Regions from separate parts of the Lactobacillus melliventris genome, predicted to be linked through region 3. Evidence: predicted binding sites of a transcription regulator. Region 3 holds the regulator's gene; each other region holds the start of a gene.
What was found. The regulator LexA, encoded in region 3, represses DNA repair genes until DNA is damaged. The targets are predictions, from matches to a motif close to CNAACANNTGTTNG.

Region 1 (4,292 bases), on a different contig from region 3:
GGATAGCTGGTTCTACTGTCATCATCATAAACTATCATTTCTGTAGTCAAATAGCCCTTGGGATCAGAGCTAAAGCCGTTAGGAATGTTATAGCTATGTGTACTCTGATTTTGCTTCAATTTTATTTTATGGCCTGACGGGTTGTAAACATAATCACTCTCAAGCAGTGTGACTTTTCCTTTGGCTTTCTGAGCTGCTTCTACTGTTTGGGGGTTAGCGGTATATGGCAAAAATAGAGTGGTGGATAGAGCCAAGGCTGTTAAGCCAATGCCAACTTTCTTGAAAAATTTCATTTTATGACCTCGCAAAAAATTACTTATGTTAATATCATTGTACCCTAAACTGCTGCTTAAAATTGTTTTATTATATAAATTGTTAGAACTTTTGTCTGATTTACAATATTTTGGCAAGGGTAAACTAATTTTCAAATTAAGCAATAAAAATAGAGTTAATCCACCATAAAAGTGGACTAACTCCATTTTTTAATTTAACTCCATTCGGCAAAGTTTAAAGTACTCAATTGAATTTTAGTTGTGTCAAGTAGCCAAATTGCCTGCTTTACTTGAGCAATCGTTGCTTTTGGAGATTGTAAAACAGAAGAAGCAATCATCAAAGCATTATTATAATTACTTACTGCACTTTGTTGCTCACACTTAACATTCTTGTTATTCTTATTTTCCTCAAATTTTCTTTGCAATTCTTGCTTATCCTTATCTGTTGCTACTTTCTGATCGTTCTCAGCGTCTTTAGCAGTATTGAGAGGGGTAAGTTTAATTCCACTGGCAAAAGTAACATCACTAGCTTTGACAAAGCTGTTAGTATAGTGAATCTTATCTTCTGTCGATTCAATTAGTTTATTGGTTTTGTCAAACTCTGGTTTTTTAAGATCAGTGCCGTCGTTATTAACGAAATAGCTTCTGTCTGTTCTGTAGGTTAAAAAGTGGTAAAACAATTCTGCTTTGTTTGCGCTAGGTACCCATATGTAATAAAGACCATCAACGGTCAAGGGGCTTTGATTACGATTCCTGTAACTGATGCCTGTTGTAGTGCCGTCAAAATTATAGAATTTAGTATTTGTCGTCGTATTAGGCTTTACATAGGTGAATGTAAGCTCATCGTAACTTGATGTTGGCAAATAGTTTCTTAATTTAATGTAACCTTGACCAACATATTCGTTAGGATAATCGTGCAGGCGATAAATATAGCCTTCAAAGTCTTCTGCCCAAGGTTGAACCGCTAAATCAACTTTAATTTTTTGACCCTTTTTGAGAACGTGCTTAGTAGAATCATTGGTTAATGTTTGAGTTGTCGTCTTTTTGAGAACAGTAGCATAGGTCACGCCATTGTACATAAGGGGATACCCATCTATACTATCAACGTTATTTGCTCTAATATAACGATTTTTCCCTATTGCATAACAGTCTTTACCATTAACAGTTGCTGTCGGCAAGTAATAAAAAGTTGCCTTTTGCTCAGAAACGTTAAATTTTGCAAAGTAATATTTTTGATTAGATTGGGTTTGCTTAACCTGGCCCTGATAGTTAACGACTGATTTAACTGGTAGAGTCTTGCCTTTTAGTTTACCTGTTTTAGTATAGATCGCAGATCTGTGATTCAAAACCAGCTTACCGGTCTTAGAGCTTTTACCGTTAACGTTATTAACATCACCGTCATTAATATATTCTCCTTGACCAATTTTATAGTATTTTTGCCCATTAATCATTATTGTGCCGTAATAATCTAAGGAGTCGACATCAAAAGAAGAAACATAGCAGAAACCATTAACGTCTGGTTCAATTACAGAATAATTCCCGTTTTTTCTTGCTTTAAGTCTTTGACCATATTGATTATATACGGGTGCGTCATTGACTAAAGTAATTCTGTTTTTAGCTAGTTTTTGTGCTTTTGGCGCAGCTTGCACTGTTTGAACATGATTTAGACTTGGCAGCAGCGGACTAATTGTCAACACTGTTGCGGCTAAGCCAATACCAACTTTCTTGAAAAATTTCATATCTTCACCTCATAATATACAAATTCTTTACTTATATCATTGTACCGCAAACTAGTTAATAAATTTATCTCAAACAAGCGTTCGATTATTTTTGCTTGCTAACAAATGCTTGTATAATTAGGTTAGTAAGTGTCTGAAAGTAAATAAAAAGAAGATGTCATGATGAAGCAAGAATCATTATTTGCAAATAGTGGACAAAATGAACCATTGGCTAACCGTGTACGTCCCCAAAACCTAGATCAGTTTGTAGGGCAAGAACAGCTGCTGGGACCGGGAAAAATATTGCGGGAAATCATTGATAATGACCAAGTTTCCTCAATGATTTTTTGGGGACCACCGGGAGTCGGCAAAACAACTTTGGCGGAAATAATTGCCCGGCAGAGTCAGGCGAGTTTTTTCAACTTTAGTGCAGTTGACAGCAGTATTACTAAAATCCGCAAGATTATGAAGCAGGCTGAAGCAGAACACGAAGTAGGACAAAAAACGCTGGTATTTGTTGATGAAATCCATCGTTTTAACAAAGCACAACAAGATGCTTTTTTGCCTTACGTTGAACGTGGCAGTATCACGTTAATTGGTGCCACGACCGAAAATCCTTCTTTTGAGGTTAATTCAGCGCTGCTTTCACGCTGCAAGGTTTTTGTCTTAAAACCGCTTGAAGTCAAAGATATTATCAAGCTATTGCAAAATGCTTTGCACAACCCTAATGGTTTTGGCAAGTTAACCGTTAAAATCAGTGAGCAGGAGATTAAAGCCATTGCTAAATTTGCCAACGGTGATGCCCGAACTGCTTTAAACACGCTGGAAATGGCAGTTTTAAACGGCAACAAAAATGGTAATACAATCGCTGTGACCATGGACAATTTGGGACAATTAATCACGCAAAAGTCAGTCTTGTATGATAAAGACGGGGAAGAACACTACAATATCATCTCCGCTTTGCATAAATCAATGCGTAACAGCGATGTAGATGCGGCAATTTATTGGCTGTCGCGGATGCTTGAAGGTGGAGAAGATCCGCTTTATATTGCACGCAGACTAGTGCGCTTTGCCAGTGAAGATATTGGCTTGGCAGATACTAATGCACTGAATGTGGCGGTCAACGTCTTTCAGGCTTGTCAATTTATAGGGATGCCGGAATGTGATGTGCATTTGACGGAAGCAGTGATCTATCTGTCACTTGCGCCAAAGTCAAATGCAGTTTATAAAGCTAGATTAGCCGCTGAAGAAGATGTTAAGAAGACGATAGATGAACCAGTGCCTTTGCAAATTCGCAACGCTCCGACTAAGTTGATGAAAGATTTGGGCTATGGTAAAGGTTACCAGCTGGCGCATTTTGCTAAAGACAAGTTAACGACAATGAAAACTATACCACCGAGTTTAGAGGGACACGAATATTATTTGCCGACCTCGCAAGGCCATGAAGACCGCTTTAAAAAGAGGCTGGAGCAAATTAAAGAATGGCATAAAGAACACGATAATTAGCCTGAAACTTTTTCTAAAGTCTGGTTTCATTAGTTTAATTGCCAAAAGAATATGAAACGCCGCTAAAATTGATTAGTTAGATTATAATGTGACACCGCTATTCGAGCATCAACTAAAAGCAGGCAAACCACAATTTGAATGGTTTGCCTGTTTGCTATGAATTCGAATTTGTCCTAATTTTGGGATTAACATTAGATGAGCAAGTCACGGCTTTTAAATTTACATAAGTTACAAAAGGTTACTTTAGTTTGATAAAGTTATTAGTTTCACAAATAAGTAGTATTATCAATGTGAAAAGAATAACTAATAGGAGGAAATAAAATGAATATTGCGCAAGCAATCAAAGTAACTTTTTCGAATGTTGCGATTGTCAGTTCAATAACGTCAACAATTTTCATTATTCTATTGGGCTTTTACCTGCGTAAACGCGGTATTTTTACCGAAAAGTTTGGAAAAATATTGTCCAAAATAGTTTTGACAGTTGCGTTACCAGCATTGGCTTTTAACTCATTCATGCAACCAATTAGTAATGAAACTTTATCACAAGGGATGAATGTTTTAATCTGGGGAATTGTAATTTATATCATTTTGATATTCTTGACCCCGTTGTCTTATGTTAAATACCCTAAAGATAAAAGGGATGTTTTGGCAGTATTGACCACATTTGGTTCAACTACTTTCTTTGGTATTCCAATTGTAGGGGCTGTTTTCGGTCCTAAAGGTATCATGTACAGCTCTATCTTTAACATTGGTTACCGAATCTTTTTATATTCATATGCGTATATCAAGATGTCCG
Region 2 (4,292 bases), 220 kb from region 3:
GAGGACTTTTTAAAGGAAAAGTTTCCTAAACAAAATATTTCTGTAACGAAGTTTAGTCCCGTTATTGCGACACATTTGGGAGAAAAATCTTTTGCTATTGGCTGGATGATAGATATTGATAAAATTGATTTAACAAAGTAAGGGCAACCTTTGAAAGGTTGCTCTTTTGCTAAGAAATTGGGGCTTTTTATGAAAAAATTAGACCAACTTTCAAGGTGGGCAATAGAACTACAAAGTATTGCTCAAGATGGCATTGAATACGGCCACGATCGTTTTGATAGAGAAAGATACCAGCAGATAAGAGAAATTGCCACAAAGATGATGGCTGCTAAAACTGGTGAGCCGATTGATGTGATTAAGGGGTTATTTAGTAGTGATGACGGTTATCAGACACCTAAAGTATCTACCAGAGCAGCAATTTTTAATAACCAAAAAATTTTGCTGGTGAAAGAGTCTACCGACAATTTATGGTCAATGCCAGGCGGGTGGTGTGAACCAAATATGACGGTTAAAGCAAATTGTATAAAGGAGGCAGAAGAGGAGTCTGGTCATAAGATCGCGGTTGAGCAAATTATTGCCGTAAATAACCATTCAACTAACATTTATGATAATAAACGAGTTGAACGCGCTATTAATGTATGCAATGTTATTTTTCTCTGCAGAGATTTAGGAGGAAAGTTTGTCAATAATACTGAAACTGAAAAATGCTCGTTCTTTGACTTTGATAATCTGCCAGCTTTGTCAGTACCACGAAACTCTTTAGCAGAAATAAAAATGTGCTTTGAGGCTAATCAAAGTTCAAATTGGCAGACAAGATTCGAATAACCAAAAAAGCAAGCACTATTATGCTTGCTTTTTACTATTGTTTTTATCAGCTTCAGTAATCTCATTCAAGGCAGCTCTTTGCTTTTTTTGATCGACGTGAGTATATAAATCAGTTGCTGAAGTTCCTTTTTGTCCCAGCTGCTGGGCAACCAAAACCTGGTCTTTAGTCACATCATATAATTCAGAAGCCACAGTATGGCGCAGTTTATGAGGGGTTAGTGGATGTCCAAAGGCAGCTGAATATTTATTAACCATCTTTTCAATTGCACTGGCAGTAATTCTTCTTGTTTTATTGTGCCACCGTGTAAGAAAAAATGCTGCATCTTTTTTTGAGGCTGAATAGCGTTCCTGGCGAATCTTTTTATATTCTTTGATATAAATTATTGTCCATTCGGCAATTGGAACGCTGTCTCTTTGACCACCTTTACGTGTTACGTCCAACGTAGCCTTTCTAAAATTAATGTCAGAAACATCAATTCCTGCACATTCTGAGACCCTTATCCCTGTTCCCAAAATTAATGCAATAATTGCCATATCACGTTCTTTATTAACTTTAAAACCCGGTAGAGCATGTTTATTGCATTGAAGTTCGTATTTAGTAGCAATAAAGTCTAGAAACTGATATTTTAATTTGCCGGTATACATGTGTGATTCTAGGACATGTGCACGGTAGTTCAGCGTTTCTGTATTATTGAGGGAATCAATTTTAAGCATTACATTTCGTTCAAAATATGGCTGACCATTAATATTATCAGCGGTTATGGTTAAAAACTTAAACAACGACCTTAACGCATTTATGGAACGATTGATAGTAGTGGGGGAGTTAAGATTACCCTGCTTATTTTTGACGTGACCCAAATAGTTAATATAAAGCATAATGTCATTGCGCTGCAGTTTGGCCAAAGTTTCGGTTTCAATTTTTTGATTATTTTTAGCCTGTGAAATGCCTTCTTGGCGCAGCCAGTCAAAGAAACGTCTGATTTCTGTTAAATATTGATAGGATGTAGCTAAAGAATGACTGGTACCAAAGTTATAATCTTTGACAAAATCCGGCATTTTTTTCAATTCATCATCGATTAGATCTAAGTATCTTTTTGTTTCCACGTAGCAAAATTCTCCTGACTGAAATAATTATGTATTCTATTATAAAGCAAAATCAGAATGTATGTTTGTCTTTTTTATTCTTGGTTACCTTAAAGAAAGGGGAAAAATCAAACAGATAGTCGCTCAAGTACATTTATCGCACAGATTATTGAACTGCGATTTAATTTGCTAGAAATTAAGAGGGTGATTTGATAAATATTATTTAGTAGTTTAAGCCTGATAATTAATTGCTAAAAATAAAATAGAGTGTTCAGATCAAAATTATAGAGCATTAGGAGAGAGAAAACCATGTAGTTGGAGCTAGCTGCAGCGTACCTTAAAAGAGGGGAAACAGCTTTATTTTTAAGCTATACATTAACATATTTAAAGCAACAATTTAAAATATCTCGTTTAAAAACTTACGCGCTAATTGCTAACTTTGTGTGAGCCATAGAGTCTGATATAAAGAAAATTTTGACTGCAATACTTCCTTTATTTGCTTTCATTAAAACTATAATTTTAATGAAAGCAATAAAATAAATGTAACACCAAATTACTATTTCCAGTAAATCGCACACTTTCTTTATACCAATTAAAAAGATACTAAACTTACCACTTACATTAACGATTCACACTTATGATGATTTGCCACTTAATACATAAACTTTTACGATTTAGAACTAGTTGTTTCTATATTAAATTTTGTGAATTCAAAGATGGAAATCTGTCTATGTAAGAAAAATTTAAATTACTACTGAGATAATTAATTGCTATTAAATGATCAGTTAAGCGGTTTTTGAATTTTAAAAGACTCTAAATACTTGTGTCAACATAAATATTTTAACCAATGTATTTTGTTGATTAACCCTCTATCCTGAATTTTTAATATAACTTTACATAATATATATTATACGAAGCTGTATTTTACTACTGCAATATGCTGAAATATATTAAACCTAAATCACCCGCTTGAACTCAAGCAAAAATTACTTGATATTCAAAAGTTGCTAAAAGTTTTCTGATAAAGACTAACAGTGTATTTTTATGATTTAGATAAAAATTTCAGTTTTAATTTTAATTTACAATATAAGAATTATGCGAACAGATATAAAATACTACCCTAAAATATAGTTAAACTATACGTCATTAATTTCTATATTCAAAATAACTAGCATAAATATGGAAAAATATAAATAAAATCGCTTTCTAGGTTTTATAAATATATAAACCCAATTAGTTGTTCTCTTTTTTAAACAAGCGCCTTTCTACTCGCAGACCTGGCAAGCGAAAGCAGTCTTTGATATAATATTTGCCACTCTTTCCTTTTTCACTTTAAGGTTATTAATTGGTGCTTTTTTATTTTATTTTCTCAAAAAATAGCTTACAATACTATGTGGGGTATAGTTTAAAACATTTAGTTTGAGTTTAATTTTGCTAAAAGCAAGTGTTTTATTCATTATTTTTTTATTTTAATGTTTAATTCTATAATTAATCTGTTATTATAGAATATGGATTTATTTTTTTGAAAGGGTTGAATTTATTCCATGAGTATAAATTTAGGAAAAGAAATATGTCGCAGGCGACGTGAACAGAAATTAACCCAGGAGGATCTCGCTGAATTAAGCGATTTATCGGTCAATTTTATTTCCCGTCTTGAGCGTACCAAAAATCAGAATATTAGTATTCAAAAGCTTGACTCCATTGCCAGAGCCTTAAATACAACTACACCAGATATTATTATGAATGCCTATCGCTTTAAAGAAGTTAAAGTTGAAAATCATCAAGATAATACTCCAGTATTTATTAAGAAGGTTCTTAATGAACTTAGAAAAATGTCACCTGACAAAGCTGAAAGAGTATGCAAATCATTCATCATTTTGGCTAAGGAAATTAACAAAGATTAAAAAAACACGAAATAGAGAAAATCTATTTCGTGTTTTTTAAATTACTTAAAAGCTTCAGTTAACGGTGGCACAACCTGTTTCTTTCTTGAAACAACACCTGGCAAGCTAATTTCAGAATCCTTAACCTCACCAAATGCCTTTTCAAATGAAGCCAAAGCCTCATCTGAACCTATAACTAATGCAGTTGAATCTGAGTCAAGTACATTAGTTATAAGCAGCATGAATAAATCGTAGCCTTCAGACTTGGCTGAATCGCTCATTGTCTTTAAGAAAGCCTCTTTACGTTCCAAAGCTTCTGGTAAGTCAACTACATTGATTTGAGCAACCCGAACGTTCTTACCGTTCAAATCAAATGATTTAGCATCTAAATCAATTAATTCTTCTTCCGATTTACTTGCTATATTAGTACCAGCCTTCAATTCTTCCAAACCATATTTTTGGTAATCCACATTAGCAATTTCTGCAAGTTCTTGAACGGCC
Region 3 (4,292 bases):
ATTTAAAAACTTGTTTATTAATTTTAATGGTGTCTTCAACCATCTGGTCAAAAGCGGCAGTATCTTCTTGACCCTGACCAAATGTTTTTAAAACTTTAATACCTGAAACTGATTCCTGCGTTTTATTATTCAGCCTTGAAAAAGCCGCTTGGGATTTGTCAAATGCATCGTGAAGCCTGTCACCTAATTTCCAAGCTCCCCAAGCTAGAAATGGTAATGGCAAAAGAGCAACAATCGTCAGGCGCCAATCAACAAATGCAATCATTGCAACCATAGTCGATACACTCATGATAAGAGAATCCACCAAAGTTAAAACGCCTTCACCCGCAACTTCCTGGACAGCTGAAACATCATTTGTGGCATGAGCCATTAAGTCCCCGGTTCTGTGACGTTGATAAAAAGTACGATCCATCGCCATAAAGTGATCAAATAATTTCGATCTCAATTGCAATTCAAGTTCAGCAGCTCCACCCCATATTTGTCTACGCCAAAAATAGCGAAAGCCATAAAGCAAAAGGGCGGAGAAAATAATAGCTAAAATTAACAGACTATATTCTTGCCAGCTAATGTGACCCTTATCCAATTGATCTGCCATTAAGCCTAATATTCTTGGTGGTACTAAGTTAACAACAGATGTAAGTGCTAAAAATGTAATACCGATGAGGTAACGCTTTTTCTCTTTTTTAAAGAACCAACCTAATTTAAAAAATATTCCCATTATTCACCTTAAAATTCAGTAAAAAAGCGGAGAAATTATTCTCCGCCGCACTAATTCAATCTAGTAAAATTGTTATTTTTGGTGCTTCATCATGTTCATCACTTGGTTGACCTTCTTAGCCGAAGGCTTTTGGCCCATTTGAGACATCATAGCAACAATCATATCTTCACTGATTGGCGGATTATCTTTAAAATATTTTTTCATATATGATCTAGCACCATAGAAGCCCCCTACAAGGCCCAATAATAGTGCAATCACAATCAGAAAAATCGCTAATCCTAAATTCATAAAAAATCACCTCAATTTGTCCAATAGTTATATCTTACCTAAAAAATAAGGAAAATTAAAGATCAAAGTTAATCTTTTCTTAAACCTTTTTTTCTTTGAGCTCGCTTTGCTTTCTCAGACGTAATTTCCTTACCATTCTTGTCAATTATGACTAAATTTTCAACATCTTGCTTGAAGCCAGCTCTAAAATTTTTGATAAATTCCTGGTGTAATTCCTTACGTTCTTTCTCTTCAGCTTCAGTTAAGCCTACGGATTTCTTTTTGTGATAAAGCTCATTAATACGATTGATTAATTTTTTTTCGGGATCTTCACTCATCTTTGCACCTCTCAATTAAAAAATTCTACCTTATTTTGGCAACGAAAAAAAGTATAAATTTTTTTAGAACGTTTGTTTGCATTATACGAAATATTTTGCTAAAATTAAATATATAAGAAAACGTTTATAATACTGGAGATAATTATGACAACTAAACAAAATACTAAGCAGTTGCAAATTCTACGCTATATATATGAAACAGTTGAGGACAGAGGATTCCCTCCTACTGTACGCGAAATTTGTCATGCTGTAGATTTATCTTCAACTTCAACTGTACACGGCCATTTATCTAGGCTAGAAAATAAAGGTCTACTGATCAAGGATGCCACCAAACCAAGAGCTCTGGAAATAACCGATGAAGGTAAAAAAGCAATTGGCGTCCAGCCGAAAGAAATTCCCGTAGTTGGTGATGTCACAGCTGGTCAACCGATTTTGGCTGTTGAAGATATAGAAGATTACTTTCCCTTACCTCCAGATCTGGCAAACGATGCCGGAGATCTTTTCATGTTGAGAGTTCATGGTGAAAGTATGATAAACGCTGGTATCTTAAACGGAGACAATGTCATTGTCCGTAAGCAGTCTTCAGCAATCAACGGAGAAATTGTAGTGGCTATGACCGATGAAAATGAAGCAACTGTAAAACGGTTTTACAAGGAAAAAGGTCACTATCGATTGCAGCCTGAAAATGATACGATGGCACCGATTATATTGTCAAGTGTTCACATTTTAGGTAAGGTAGTTGGTCTGTACCGTAATACTATTATTTAATAAAAGAACTTTATAGCATTATTGGGATAAATAAAAATCATTTTTTACGAGTTTCAATAATGCTTTTTATTTGCAAAATTTCTCCTACTTCTTCCAGCACTTTTTTCTGCATTTTTAATTTGTTTATTTTTGCATTTATAACAGCTATTTTATCCTTAATTAACTTTAAGTTTTGTTTACGCTGCTTTTCAGTACTACACGACTCATCGTGTAGTTTTTTTATGTCCTTTATTTCTTGAAGTGAAAAGCCTAAGCCTTGGAACTCTTTAATTGCTTCAAAAGTATCAGTTTCGTTTTCAGTAAACCAATAGTTTTTTCCCTTACGACCAGGATTTAATAATTTTAAATAGATATAATGTCTAACGGTATCAGGTGTAGTATTTTCCTTTTGAATAAATTCTTTCAAATACATAATTATTTCCTTGACGTTGGGTCGACCCCAGATGGTTAAATTTTTGTGGAGGTATTAAAATGTCATATCTTACAATCTTATTTAATATTATATATGGTGTTATCATGATCAGCGCCAGCTTTCTATCTTTTACTAGTTTGCCAATTTGGCTAATCATGATCAACGTTTTGTTTGCATTAGGCATTATTGCCGGAAGTTTTCTAAAAAAACCACTTTTAACTACTATATTTCTAGTAGCAGTTTTACTTACCGCTCTAGCAAATGGAATTTTTCTTTACGGACAAATCACTTGGTCTCACTGGTTTATCAGACTTATTTTGACTATTATTTTGATTTGCTTGAACTTTAAGTATTTTTAGATATTTATCTAGCAAAACTCCTGTTAATAGTCAAGCGTAACTTCTCAAAATACTGTCATGATGGCAAGAAATTGACTTTCCACAACTAATGCATTAAATCTATTCACAAACTTTATATTGAAAATATACTTGAAAATGTTGTTTCTAAAGCTTTTATGTTATTTGCTTGTGAATTGTGTGGCTGTTTCACTTTGGTTCCACAGCAGTATTTTTTCACAAACTTGGTTAAATTTCCTTAATAATATTTGCTGCCAAATTAATGGCTGTCTCATGAGCATCTCTGCCCCAGCTTCTGTCATCATGCTTTTCTAGGTCTTTAAGAGAATCCGCTGTAAATAATATTTGTGCAAAATCTGCCTCTCTAAATTGTGCACACGCAGCCATTGCTGCACATTCCATCTCTACACAAGAGGCTCCCAACTCTTTAGCCTGCTTTACTTTCTTGACAGTTTCCCTAAAGAAGCCATCAGTTGTCCAGGTAGTTACTTCTTCAACCTTAAGACCTTCTTCTTTCAGCAATTTTTTGGTCTTAGTTAAAAACTCTGACTTTAAGTCAATATACGTTCCTGGTTTCATATAGTGGAAAGAAGTGCCCTCATCTCTAATAGCTTTTGTAGGCACTAGAAAATAGTTTTCTGGTAAATCAACTAAGCAGCCTGCTGATCCTATTGCTAAAATCTGTTTAACTCCGTAACTTATTAACCAATCTAATAGCGCTACAGCAGCTGCAGCACCTATCTTTGCCTGACAAAAAGTAATTTTTTGTCCGTCTAAATCAACCTCATAAATTGGAGTTTCTCCTTCGAAGCAGTCAAAGAATCCAAGCTTTTTATGAGGATAACGAGCCAAAAAATCACTGATTACAGCAGGAGTTAAGAATGCAAACAACAGCTTGGGCTGAAAATGAAAGTTATTAATTTCTTGTTCGTGATCGGGTTCTAAAACAGCCCTCGGATCAGTATCAAAAGTTAACAAAAATGGTTCTTTCATAATTCTCCTCCTCAATAAAAATATATTGCTAAAGATTTTAACATAAACAAAAAAGAGAATCATCCCTTTTGGAAATGATTCTCTTTCACTTAAGCGTGAATTAACGACGCTTTTCTGCAATTCTAGCAGACTTGCCGTGACGATCACGTAAGTAGTAAAGTTTAGCACGACGTACACGACCATGACGCAATACTTCAACTTTAGCAACACGGGGATCGTTTACAGGAAAAGTACGTTCTACACCAACACCAGATGCCATTTTACGCACTGTGTAACTGGCACCAATGCCAGTGCCCTTACGCTTGATAACTACGCCTTCAAACATCTGAATACGTTCATGTGAACCTTCGACAACACGCACATGAACACGAACTGTGTCCCCTGCACGGAAGTCAGGTATATCATCACGTAATTGTTCTTTAGTTAATTCTTGAATTAAT

Region 1: the regulator LexA is predicted to act here: its motif matches at 2,082-2,095, upstream of ACFQ32_RS09955 (replication-associated recombination protein A).
Region 2: the regulator LexA is predicted to act here: its motif matches at 1,984-1,997, upstream of xerS (tyrosine recombinase XerS).

The regions. Positions count from the first base shown of each region.
Region 1 covers NZ_JBHTMT010000010.1:64,171-68,462, forward strand. The annotation lists gene ACFQ32_RS09945 (SLAP domain-containing protein) at 1-293, opposite strand, end outside; gene ACFQ32_RS09950 (SLAP domain-containing protein) at 488-2,011, opposite strand; gene ACFQ32_RS09955 (replication-associated recombination protein A) at 2,174-3,496, shown strand; gene ACFQ32_RS09960 (AEC family transporter) at 3,818-4,292, shown strand, end outside.
Region 2 covers NZ_JBHTMT010000001.1:390,460-394,751, forward strand. The annotation lists gene ACFQ32_RS01995 (DegV family protein) at 1-141, shown strand, start outside; gene ACFQ32_RS02000 (NUDIX hydrolase) at 190-825, shown strand; gene xerS (tyrosine recombinase XerS) at 844-1,929, opposite strand; gene ACFQ32_RS02010 (helix-turn-helix domain-containing protein) at 3,453-3,812, shown strand; gene ACFQ32_RS02015 (manganese-dependent inorganic pyrophosphatase) at 3,854-4,292, opposite strand, start outside.
Region 3 covers NZ_JBHTMT010000001.1:170,545-174,836, reverse strand. The annotation lists gene ACFQ32_RS00870 (ABC transporter ATP-binding protein) at 1-718, opposite strand, end outside; gene ACFQ32_RS00865 (YneF family protein) at 791-1,006, opposite strand; gene ACFQ32_RS00860 (DUF896 domain-containing protein) at 1,075-1,323, opposite strand; gene lexA (transcriptional repressor LexA) at 1,468-2,091, shown strand; gene ACFQ32_RS00850 (MerR family transcriptional regulator) at 2,129-2,497, opposite strand; gene ACFQ32_RS00845 (hypothetical protein) at 2,563-2,862, shown strand; gene ACFQ32_RS00840 (nucleoside phosphorylase) at 3,088-3,855, opposite strand; gene rplS (50S ribosomal protein L19) at 3,953-4,292, opposite strand, start outside.